One region of the Streptomyces collinus genome, then DNA from elsewhere that is predicted to be linked to it. Evidence: riboswitches for the same ligand, from Rfam matches in the RefSeq annotation. Region 1 holds a riboswitch; each other region holds the start of a gene.

Region 1 (3,600 bases):
GGCGAGCAGGAGCGAGTTGCGCATGCCGGTCGTGGCGACGCGCTCGCGCAGGGCCGCCCAGCGGTCCGGCCAGGTGAGCTCCGCTTCGTAGTGGTCGGGGTGCAGTACACCCCGGGCCGTACGGGTCTTCTCCCAGGCCGGCAACGGGCCGTTGCGCTCGGCGAGGTCGGCGGAGGCCTCGTACGCGGCGAGCATGATCCGCTCGGCGATCCGGGTGGAGAGGGCCTTGGCCTCCGGCGAGTCGAAGGGCAGACGCAGCTTGAAGAAGACGTCCTGGAGGCCCATCGCGCCGAGGCCGACCGGACGCCAGCGGGCGTTGGAGCGGCCCGCCTGCTCGGTCGGGTAGAAGTTGATGTCCACGACCCGGTCGAGGAAGGTCACGGCCGTGCGGACGGTCTCGTCCAGCCGCTCCCAGTCGAGATCACCGGTCGATGAGTCGACAAAGGAACCCAGGTTGACCGAGCCCAGGTTGCAGACGGCGGTCTCCCCGTCGCTGGTGACCTCCAGGATCTCCGTGCAGAGGTTGGAGGAGTGGACGACGTGGCCCCGCTCAGCCGTCTGGTTGGCGGTGCGGTTGGCGGCGTCCTTGAAGGTCATCCAGCCGTTGCCGGTCTGCGCGAGGGTGCGCATCATGCGGCCGTACAGCTCACGGGCGGGCAGGGTCTTCCGCGCGAGGCCCTTCGCCTCGGCCGCCCGGTACGCGGCGTCGAACTCCTCGCCCCACAGGTCGACCAGCTCGGGCACGTCCGAGGGGGAGAACAGCGACCACTGCGCGTCGGCGTTCACGCGCCGCATGAACTCGTCCGGCACCCAGTGCGCCAGGTTCAGGTTGTGCGTGCGGCGGGCGTCCTCGCCGGTGTTGTCGCGCAGCTCCAGGAACTCCTCGATGTCGGAGTGCCAGGTCTCCAGGTACACCGCGGCGGCGCCCTTGCGCCGGCCGCCCTGGTTCACGGCGGCGACCGAGGCGTCGAGGGTCTTCAGGAACGGGACGATGCCGTTGGAGTGGCCGTTGGTGCCGCGGATCAGGGAACCGCGGGCGCGGATGCGGGAGTACGCGAGTCCGATGCCGCCGGCGTGCTTCGACAGCCGGGCCACCTGGTGGTACCGGTCGTAGATGGAGTCCAGCTCGTCCTTGGGGGAGTCGAGGAGGTAGCAGGACGACATCTGCGGGTGCCGGGTGCCCGAGTTGAAGAGGGTGGGGGAGGAGGGGAGGTAGTCGAGGCGGCTCATGAGCCCGTAGAGCGCGGCGACTTCGTCGACGGAGCGGCGGGTGTCGTCCTCGGCGAGACCGGCGGCGACCCGCAGCATGAAGTGCTGGGGCGTCTCGACGACCTTGCGGGTGATCGGGTGCCGGAGCAGATAGCGGCTGTGCAGGGTGCGCAGGCCGAAGTAGCCGAAGCGGTCATCGGCGCCGGTGTCGACCAGGGCGTCGAGCCGGGCCGCGTGCAGCCGGACGAACTCGGCGGTGCGGTCGGCGATGAGGCCCTCGCGGTGGCCCACCGCCACGGACTCGGTGAAGGACGTGACGCCCTGCGAGGCGGCCTCCTCGCGGATGCCGATGGTCAGCAGCCGGGCGGCCAGCCTGGAGTAGGCGGGGTCCTCGGAGATCAGACCGGCCGCGGCCTCCGTCGCCAGCTCCCGCAACTCGCCCTCGTCCGCCTGCGCGGACCGGCCGCGCAGCGCCGCGGCGGCGACCCGGCCGGGCTCGGCGTCGGGGAGGTCGGCGGTCAGCTCGGTCAGGGTCCGCAACAGCGCGGCGCCTGGGGCGTCGTGCTCTTCTTCGCTGGCTGAGACCGGTTCGGCTGGCGCGATGGTCACGTGGGGCTCTCCCTCGCTCGGCACGGGGGCCTCGTCGAGGGCAGGGGGCAGCACACGAGCGCACGCGGCGTCGCGTCCACCGGCCCATTCCACGAGGCCCGGACGTCGGGGCACCACGGCCGGGTGGCCGGGTGCGCTGTCGGCAGGTCCTCGGACTGACGCCCATGCGCACATATGGGCATGGGTACACCGTTGCGGGACAGTTCCGGATTCGCACCGGATTCCCCTGCGGCGGCAGCGAGCATGAGCATACATCTTGTGTCGGGTCCCGATGACACCCCCAGATGTTGTGTCGCGGTGGTGTCGGAGCGTCAGCTCTACGTGACAGCGGGCCGCCGTGACGCTCGGTCACGGCGGCCCGCTGCGGGGGTGTTCGTGATGGGCCGGGGCCCTGGAATCAGTGCGCGGAACCAGCAGTCGCCGGCGGGAGTTCCACCTGGACCCCGGGGTCGCCCGCGTCCGCCGTGTAGTCCTCCGGCTTGGTCTCGTCGATGCCGTCGGGGGCCTTCAGGGCCTTCAGGACGAAGGTCAGGACCACCGTCACCACCACGTTCAGGACGAACGCCGTGAGGCCGATGTAGCCGATCTCCCCGATGCCCGGGATCTCCTTCGCGGAGCCGCCGAAGTGCTTCTGGGTCGGGGAGGCCACGCCGTACGCGGCGACCGTGCCGTAGACCATGCCGACCGCCCAGCCCGCGAGCAGGGCCCAGCGGTGGAACCAGCGGGTGAACAGGCCGCCGACCAGGGCCGGGAAGGTCTGCAGGATCCAGATGCCGCCCAGCAGCTGGAAGTTGATGGCGACCGTCTTGTCCATGGTGAGGACGAAGGCCAGGGCGCCGACCTTCACCAGCAGCGACACCAGCTTGGAGACCTTGGTCTCCTGCGCGGGAGTCGCGTCCGGCTTGATGAAGTCCTTGTAGATGTTGCGGGTGAAGAGGTTCGCGGCCGCGATGGACATGATGGCCGCGGGCACCAGCGCGCCGATGCCGATCGCCGCGAACGCAACGCCCGCGAACCAGTCCGGGAACATCGTCTCGAACAGCTGCGGGATCGCCAGCTGCCCGTTCTGCACCTTGATGCCGGCCGCGATCGCCATGAACCCGAGCAGCGCCAGCAGACCCAGCATCAGCGAGTACAGCGGCAGGATCGTGGTGTTGCGGCGGATCACCTCACGGCTCTTCGAGGACAGCGTCGCCGTGATCGAGTGCGGGTACATGAAGAGCGCCAGGGCGGAGCCCAACGCCAGCGTGGCGTACGTCCACTGGCCCGGCTCGGCCGGTGTCAGCGCACCGCGCGGCGCGCCCGTCGCCGGGTTGGTCTGGCTGTACGCCTCACTGGCCTTGGCGAAGATGTCGTCGAAGCCGCCCAGCTTGATCGGGATGTAGATGATCGCCACCGCGATGACGATGTAGATCAGCGTGTCCTTCACGAACGCGATGAGGGCGGGGGCCCGCAGACCCGACGAGTACGTGTACGCGGCCAGCACGCCGAACGCGATCAGCAGCGGCAGGTCCTTGATGAACCAGTTGGTGTTCTCGCCGCCGCCGACGCCCATCACGTCCAGCACGGCCTGGATGCCCACCAGTTGGAGCGCGATGTACGGCATGGTCGCGAGGATGCCGGTGAGGGCCACGGCCAGCGACAGACCCTTGGAGCCGAAGCGGCCGCGCACGAAGTCGGAGGTCGTGACGTAGCCGTGCTTGTGGGACACCGACCACAGGCGGGGGAGGAAGGTGAAGATCAGCGGGTACACCAGGATCGTGTACGGCACCGCGAAGAAGC
Region 2 (3,600 bases), 4.6 Mb from region 1:
CGTCCTCGACCGTCAGCTCGACCTGGGTGTCCGACTGCTGCTCCACGACGGCGAGGCGGCGCGCGACCGTGCGGCGGGGCAGGTCGCCGAGCGGTGTGCCGTCGAGGGTGACGACTCCGCAGGTCGGGGTGAGCAGCCCGGCCAGCAGCCGCAGCAGGGTGGATTTGCCGGAGCCGTTGGGGCCGAGGACGCCGACCGTGGAGCCTGTCTCGGGCGCGAGGGCGACGCCGTCCAGGATGAGATGCCCGTCGGCACGGCGGCTGACCCGGTCGGCCCGCAGCCCCGCCTCCACCGATGCCCCCGTGCCGCTCACCGCGCCCTCCACCTCCACCGATGCCCCCGCGCCACTCACCGCGCCCTCCATCCCCACCGATGCCTCCGCGCCGCTCATCGCGCCCTCCTCGTCCGGTACAGCACCGCCACGAACGCGGGCACCCCGATGAGCGACGTCACGACCCCCACCGGAACCTCCTGCGGTTCGAGGACCGTCCGGGCGAGGGTGTCCACCCACACCAGGAACACCGCGCCCGCGAGGGCGGTGACCGGCAGCAGCCGCGCGTGCCCCGGGCCGGTCAGGGCCCGGGCGGCGTGCGGCAGGACCAGTCCGACGAAGCCGATCGCCCCGGCCGAGCTGACGAGCGCGGCCGTGAGCAGGGCCGTGGCGCACAGCAGCACCAGGCGGGTGCGGCCGACGGACACCCCGAGCGCGGCCGCCGCGTCCTGCCCGAAGGCGAAGGCGTCGAGGGTACGGGCGTAGGACAGGCAGACCACCAGGGCCACGGCCAGTACGGCCAGGCACAGCCACACGTCGGTCCAGCCGGCGCCGCCGAGCGAGCCGAGGAGCCAGAACAGCACGCCGCGGGTCGTCTCGGCGTCGGCGGAGGTCATCACGACGAAGGAGGTGAGGGCGGAGAAGAGCTGCATGGCGGCGACGCCCGCGAGGACGACACGGTCGGTGGTGCCGCCGAGGGTGTGGCTGAGCAGCAGCACCAGCGCGAACGACAGCAGGGCGCCGAGGAACGCACCGGCGGACACCGACAGGGCGCCGCCGCCCGCGCCGAGCACGACCACGAGGACCGCTCCGGTGGAGGCGCCCGAGGACACCCCGAGCACGAACGGGTCGGCGAGCGGGTTGCGCAGCAGCGACTGCATCACCGCCCCGCAGACGGCGAGTCCGGCTCCGCACACGGCCGCGAGCAGGGTGCGCGGCAGCCGCAGCTGCCAGACGATCCCGTCCCGGATCGGCGTCAGCTCCGAGCTGCCGAGGCCGAGACGGGCGGCCACGACGGACCACACGTCGGCGACGCGGATGTCGGCGGGACCGATGGTGATGGCGACGGCGAGGGAGGCGACGAGCGCGACGGTCCCGGCCACTCCCAGCGCGAGTCCTGCCCGGCGCCGGGGCTTGGTCCCGGCGACCGGCAGCCCCTGGGCGGTCACTTCACCAGTCCGAACCGGCGCAGCCCGGCGGCCACCTGCTCCACGCCCTCGACGGTGCGGATGGTCGGGTTCATGGCCTGCCCGCTGAGCAGCACGTACCGCTTGTGCCGGACGGCGTCCATGGTCCTGGTGACGGGGTTGGACTCCAGGAAGGCGATCTTCTTCGCGGCCGACTCGGCGGTCTGGGACTTGCGGGTCAGATCGCCGATGACGAGGACGTCGGGGTCGCGGTCGGCGACCGTCTCCCAGTTGATCTGCGGCCACTCCTCGTGCGTGTCGTCGAAGACGTTCTTCGCGCCGAGGGCCCGGGTGATGATGCCGGGTGCTCCGCAACAGCCCGCCATGTAGGGCGACTCGGAGTTCGCGAACCAGTACAGGAGGGTGACGTCGGAGGCGTCGATCCCGGCGGTGGCCTTCTTCATGCGCCGCTGGAGTGAGGTCACGAGGGCGTCGCCGCGCTTCTTCACCCCGAACACGGTCGCGAGGTCCCGGACTTCGCCGTAGACGGTGTCGATGCCCAGGGCCTTGTCGCGGGCGCCGTCGCCGCCGCCCGAGTTGTCCTTGCCGGCGCAGTCGGACGGGGACACGTAGGTGGGGACGCCGAGCTTCTCGAACTGCTCGCGGGTGGCGACGCCGCCCTTGCCGAGGGTGGAGACGAAGGACGCGGTGACGAAGTCGGGTTCGGTGTCCAGGACGCGTTCGAAGGACGGGTTGTTGTCGGCGATGCGCGGGACCTTGGCCTCGGCCTTCCCCAGCCCCTTCATCACGGGGTCGGTCCAGGTGGCCGTGCCCGCGAGGCGGTCGGCGAGGCCGAGGGAGAGCAGGATCTCGGTGGTGCCCTGGTTGAGGGACACGGCATACCGCGGCGGGGTGGCCACCCGGACGTCGTGCCCGCAGTTGGTGAGGGTGACGGCGGCCTTGGCGTCGGTGGACGCGGAGCCGCCGCAGCCGGTCAGGAGCAGGGAGCCGGCCGCGAGCAGGGCGGCGGCACGGGCGGGTCGGGCGAGGGGCACGAAAACCAGTCCTCAGGCGTCGAGGGCCCATTCGCGGAGCCCGGTCGTACGGTGCTCCCCCGCCGCACGCGGCCGCGGGGGCCGCCAGCAGGTCTTCGGACTCGGGTTCACCCGGATCGGAGCGCCTTCCCGGACGTCCGCGAGGGAGTCCAGTGGCCGAGGCCCCGCCCGTCCCCCTCACCGCTGCGCGTCAGTTCCGGATTCGCACCGGATTCCCTGACCCACGTACATGGGTTCGACTGGCCTCGGCAAGCTATCACGGGGGCGCCCGGGAATCACCGCGCGTCCCGCGCCGTTGCCGGGAGAGCAGCGTGTCCACGACTTACGAGGAGGCCGCCGGTGTACGGCGACGAGGCAACGGTCCGCAGGATCCTCACCGAGCTCGGCGACACCTGGGCCGTGGTGGGCCTGTCGTCGAACCGGCAGCGGGCGGCGTACGGGGTGGCCGCCGTGCTCCAGCGCTTCGGCAAGCGCGTCGTGCCGGTGCATCCGAAGGCGGAGACGGTGCACGGGGAGAAGGGGTACGCGAGCCTGGCGGACATCCCCTTCGACGTGGACGTCGTCGACGTGTTCGTGAACAGCGACCTCGCCGGGGCCGTCGCGGGCGAGGCGGTCGCGAAGGGCGCGCAGGGCGTCTGGTTCCAGCTGGGTGTCGTCGACGAGGCGGCCTACGAACGGACCCGCGCGGCGGGTCTGGAGATGGTGATGGACCGCTGCCCGGCGATCGAGATCCCACGGCTGTCTCATCACCGCGTACAGGAATCCTGAAGCGTTCCCCACGAAATACCCGCACCCGGTCAAGGGTGCACAACTCGTCTTCTGCGGCCGGCCGGCCGATTCCTAACCTGAGGCCTCTTGCTCCCCGAACTCCCCGAGTTCATCTTCGAGAGGCCCTGTATTCATGGAAAGAGACGGCCTGCGGCGGGATGTCGGACTGATCGGGCTCATGTGGGCGTCGGTCGGTTCCATCATCGGTTCGGGCTGGCTGTACGGCGCCGAGAAGGCGGTCGTGGCGGCCGGCCCCGCGGCGATCCTGTCCTGGCTCATCGGTGCTGTGGCGATCGTGCTGCTGGCGCTGGTGCACGCGGAACTGGGCGGCATGTTCCCGGTCGCGGGCGGCACCGCCCGCTATCCGCACTACGCGTTC
Region 3 (3,600 bases), 3.3 Mb from region 1:
CGCGAAGGTGAGCGCTTCCGCTGTGACCTCGCCGCCGAGGCGGATGCCCTGGGCCCAGGCGGGGAGGGGGAGTTCGGGCAGCGTGAGGAGGGTGTGCGTGCCCGGGACGGGGGAGCCGAGGACGATCGCGAAGACGAGGCGGATCAGGATCACCGCGAGGGCGAGTTTGACGAAGGCGCCGTAGGAGTGGGACCAGGGGGTGTCGGGGCGGCGGGTCGCCACGACGTAGGCGGAGACCGAGACGAGGAGCGCGAGGAGCAGGGGGTTGGTGGTGCGGGTGGCGGCGGTGCCGAGGGAGAGGGACCAGAGCCACCAGGCTCCCGGGTGCAGCTGTGCCCGGCGTTGCCGCCCCGGCCGGGGCGGCTGCGCGGCCCGGCGCTCCGGGGTGCCGGCCAGACCGCCCGCAGGCTGGGCGGGACGGCTAGCCACGCCGTCGTACCTGCCAGATCGCCGCGCCGCCCAGGGCCACCACCACGGCGACACCCGCGAGCAGGCCCAGGGACGGCCCGTCGTTCGACGGGGCGCTCTTCTCCGCCACCGGCTTCCGCTTCTGTTCGTCCCGGGAGACCTGTTCGCCGCAGCCCTTCTCCGGATAGCCCGAGATCGCGCACAGCAGGGCGTTGGTGTCGTAGCGCAGCGGCTCGGCCACCGCGGCCAGGGCCTCGGCCGTCGTCGCGTCGGGGGAGACCCGGGCGCAGGCCGTGCGGGCGGCGGGCGGGGATTCGCCGCCGGGGGCGTCCGACGGGGTGCCGAAGTCGATGACCAGGGCCACCCGCTTCCTGCCCTCCTGCGCCGGCGTCTTCGCGCAGATCGTCGCGAAGTCGGCCGTGCCGCGCGGCCGGACCGCGTTCGCGGAGTCCTCGCTCACCGCGAAGCGGAAGCCCTGGACGTCGCCGTCCGAGGGGCGGGCCAGGGACGGGCCCTGGGTGGCGTAGACCCAGCGGCCGGCGTCGCGCTCCCAGAACGACCAGTACCGGTAACCGGCGGCCTGGGCCTGGCCCGCACCCGCGCACAGCAGGAGCGAGGCCAGGAGCAGGAGAACGGCCCGGCGGATCACAGCTGCTGCTGCTTCTTGCGGCCGGTGAACAGGAAACCGATGCCGATGCCGGCGACCAGGCAGACGCCGACGTACCACCAGACCCCGAAGAAGTCCGAGCCGGAGTCCTCCTTCTCGTCCGAGGCCCCGGACGTGGTCTTCCCGGCGGTCTGCGGGGCCGGGCCCGTGGCGCCCAACTGCTTGACGAGGTCCGCGCCGCCGAAGTCACGCGGGTTCGTGCCCGTCGCGTGGGCGGCGAGGATCAGCTGCGCGTAGGCGGCCGGACCGCTCTGCGCGGCCCAGGACGCGGAGTTCTTCTCCAGCCACCGCACGGACTTCTCCGCCTGCGCGGTGTCCCCCTGCGCGGCGAGCGCGACGACCGCGTCGGCGGTGTTGCCGAAGTCGGGCTGGGGTTCGGCACCGGCCAGGGCGGACATGAGGTGGTCGCCGTCCTTGGCGAGGGCGGCGGTGAGGTAGCCCGCGCCGTTCGCCGCCGCCTGCCGCGGCGTCGCGGCCTTCTCGCAGGTCGCGTCGGACTTCTTGCCGGGCTCGACGACCATGCCCGTGCCCAGCGCGCCGAGCACACCGGCCGCCGTGGCGTCCGCGTTGGCGGCGAGCTCGCCCTTCTTGTCCGGCTGGAACGCGAAGGCGCCGTCGCCGTCCCCGCCGCAGGGCAGGGCGAGCTTCAGCAGCGCGTCGTAGGGGGACTTGCCGTCCTTCTCCACCTGGTCGGGCTTCTCGCCCGCGGCGGCGAGCGCGCCTATGACGATCGACGTCGAGTTGGTGTCGCTGGCCCCACCGGGCGAGTAGCCCCAGCCGCCGTCCTTGTTCTGCACGGCCTTCAGCCAGCCGACGGCCTTGCGGGTGACGTCGTCGTGCCCGCCGAGCGCGGTGAGGGCCTGCACGGCGGCGGACGTGGCGTTGGTGTCGAGCATGGTCTTGGCGTCGCACGCGGTGGTGGGGTCGGGGCGGTACGAGGCGAAGGAGCCGTCCGCGCACTGCTGACGCACCAGCCACTGGACGGACTTCGCGGCCGGCTTCACCCCCACGGTGTCCTGCGCGAGCAGCGCGAGCGACTGGCGCCAGACGCCGTCGAACTTCGGGTCCTTGTCGCCGTACAGGGCGGAGGGGAACGCCTGGGACGGCGACGGGGACGGGTCTGCGGCGGCCGGGGTGGCGGCGCCGATCACGGCGACGGCGGCCAGGACCGCGGCGCTGCGGCGGACGTTCATGATCGGCGGGTGCCTCTCCCTGTGGGGGAGCCGGGCAGCACGGGACACCCCGGCGGCTCGGCTCCGTATACCTCGACGGTGCCGTGACCGGCGGTCTGCCGGGCACGTGAGCCGGTCACGAAACCGTACGGGGCGATCCGGCTCACCACCTGGGCGGCGGTTCACGGTTGCGGGTCAGCGCCGGAATTGCACCGGCTTCCCCCCGTACGGTGTGATGACGACCCGCTTACTGTACCCGGACGTAGGAATCGGGCCGAGGGGGGCGGAGTGGGGGGGCTCGGGCCCCGGCTCATGGGAGGATCCTGAAGTGTTCGATTTCGGGATCGGCGGCTACCGGCCTCATTGGCTGAACGGTCGCTTCGCGGTCGAGGCAGCGCATGGCCGGCGATTGCGTGCTCTCATCGGCCGCCCGCTGGCCCGCGTCTGGCTTGTCCGGGACGTCCAGGACGACGAGTGGTTCTCCGACTGCCCCGTCCTGTTCGACTTCACCGGAGAACAGGTCGAGATCAACCACCAGAAGTTCGACGACCTCTCGATCACCTGGAACACGGTCGACCCCCGCCAGCCGGTCCGATGGGCCGACTTCGATCTCCAGTGGCGTCACGACAGGCGCCCCGAGCTGCACGCTCTGCAGGACCAGGTCCTTCAGGACGTACAGCTCCTCGAGTGGACGGGCGACGACATGGCCCAGGGAGCAGTCGCCGTCAGCTTCAGCTTCCCCCGCGGCCGGCTGACCATCGCCAACGCCCTCGACGACAACGAGCTCACCTTCGGGCCACCCGATTCGCGCTATCAGAAAAGAAGTCTCAGCATTCTCGAAGCTCAGCCGTCTTCCGCGGATCGTCCGCGAGAATGCGGGCCGCGAGCTGCCGTGCCTGCTCCTCCACGGACTGATCGTGGGTGACGAACAATTCGTACGCGTAAGAACATGCACGCTCTCCCGGTGCCTGGCCGTGCTGGAACTCGACATCGACGCCCTCGGGGCTGGTGAGCTCCTCGGCGACGCCGGGCTCTTTGCGGCGTGGCCAGACACCCGTGAGAACGCAGCCCCACCGCTCGAACCAGCCGCTGCCCGTAAGGGTCTGCTCAAGCAGCCGGGCCACGGTGTCTACCGGCTCCTCCCAGCTGCGGTCCGCTGCGGCGCGTGCGAGTTCGGCGTCGTACTGGGCGGCATCGAAGTGGATGTCCGCGAGCACGGCGGTGATGTTGCTGGTGTTTTCCCAGGCGTCCCAGACCACCCGGTCGCCCTCGCGGCGCATGGTGACGTACAGAGCGCCGCAGCAGCCGGCGGTGCAGGTCGGCTCGGTTAGCATGACTCTGCGTGGCTGATTC

The links. Region 1 has a riboswitch for cobalamin ahead of RFN52_RS26980 (ribonucleoside-diphosphate reductase subunit alpha). Riboswitches for the same ligand answer to the same signal wherever they lie in the genome.
Region 2: another riboswitch for cobalamin. It lies ahead of RFN52_RS05765 (ABC transporter substrate-binding protein); the one in region 1 lies ahead of RFN52_RS26980 (ribonucleoside-diphosphate reductase subunit alpha).
Region 3: another riboswitch for cobalamin. It lies ahead of RFN52_RS11715 (SCO2321 family membrane protein); the one in region 1 lies ahead of RFN52_RS26980 (ribonucleoside-diphosphate reductase subunit alpha).

Annotation. Positions count from the first base shown of each region.
Region 1 is NZ_CP133771.1:5,900,976-5,904,575, forward strand. Features, by position in the region: gene RFN52_RS26980 (ribonucleoside-diphosphate reductase subunit alpha) at 1-1,818, opposite strand, end outside; cobalamin riboswitch at 1,943-2,079, opposite strand; gene mctP (monocarboxylate uptake permease MctP) at 2,216-3,600, opposite strand, start outside.
Region 2 is NZ_CP133771.1:1,294,247-1,297,846, forward strand. Features, by position in the region: gene RFN52_RS05755 (ABC transporter ATP-binding protein) at 1-391, opposite strand, end outside; gene RFN52_RS05760 (FecCD family ABC transporter permease) at 388-1,440, opposite strand; gene RFN52_RS05765 (ABC transporter substrate-binding protein) at 1,437-2,453, opposite strand; cobalamin riboswitch at 2,537-2,697, opposite strand; gene RFN52_RS05770 (CoA-binding protein) at 2,793-3,221, shown strand; gene RFN52_RS05775 (APC family permease) at 3,355-3,600, shown strand, end outside.
Region 3 is NZ_CP133771.1:2,598,764-2,602,363, reverse strand. Features, by position in the region: gene RFN52_RS11725 (CbiQ family ECF transporter T component) at 1-396, opposite strand, end outside; gene RFN52_RS11720 (SCO2322 family protein) at 422-1,057, opposite strand; gene RFN52_RS11715 (SCO2321 family membrane protein) at 1,054-2,268, opposite strand; adenosylcobalamin-variant (AdoCbl-variant) riboswitch at 2,391-2,479, opposite strand; gene RFN52_RS11710 (hypothetical protein) at 2,576-3,172, shown strand; gene RFN52_RS11705 (hypothetical protein) at 3,075-3,600, opposite strand, start outside.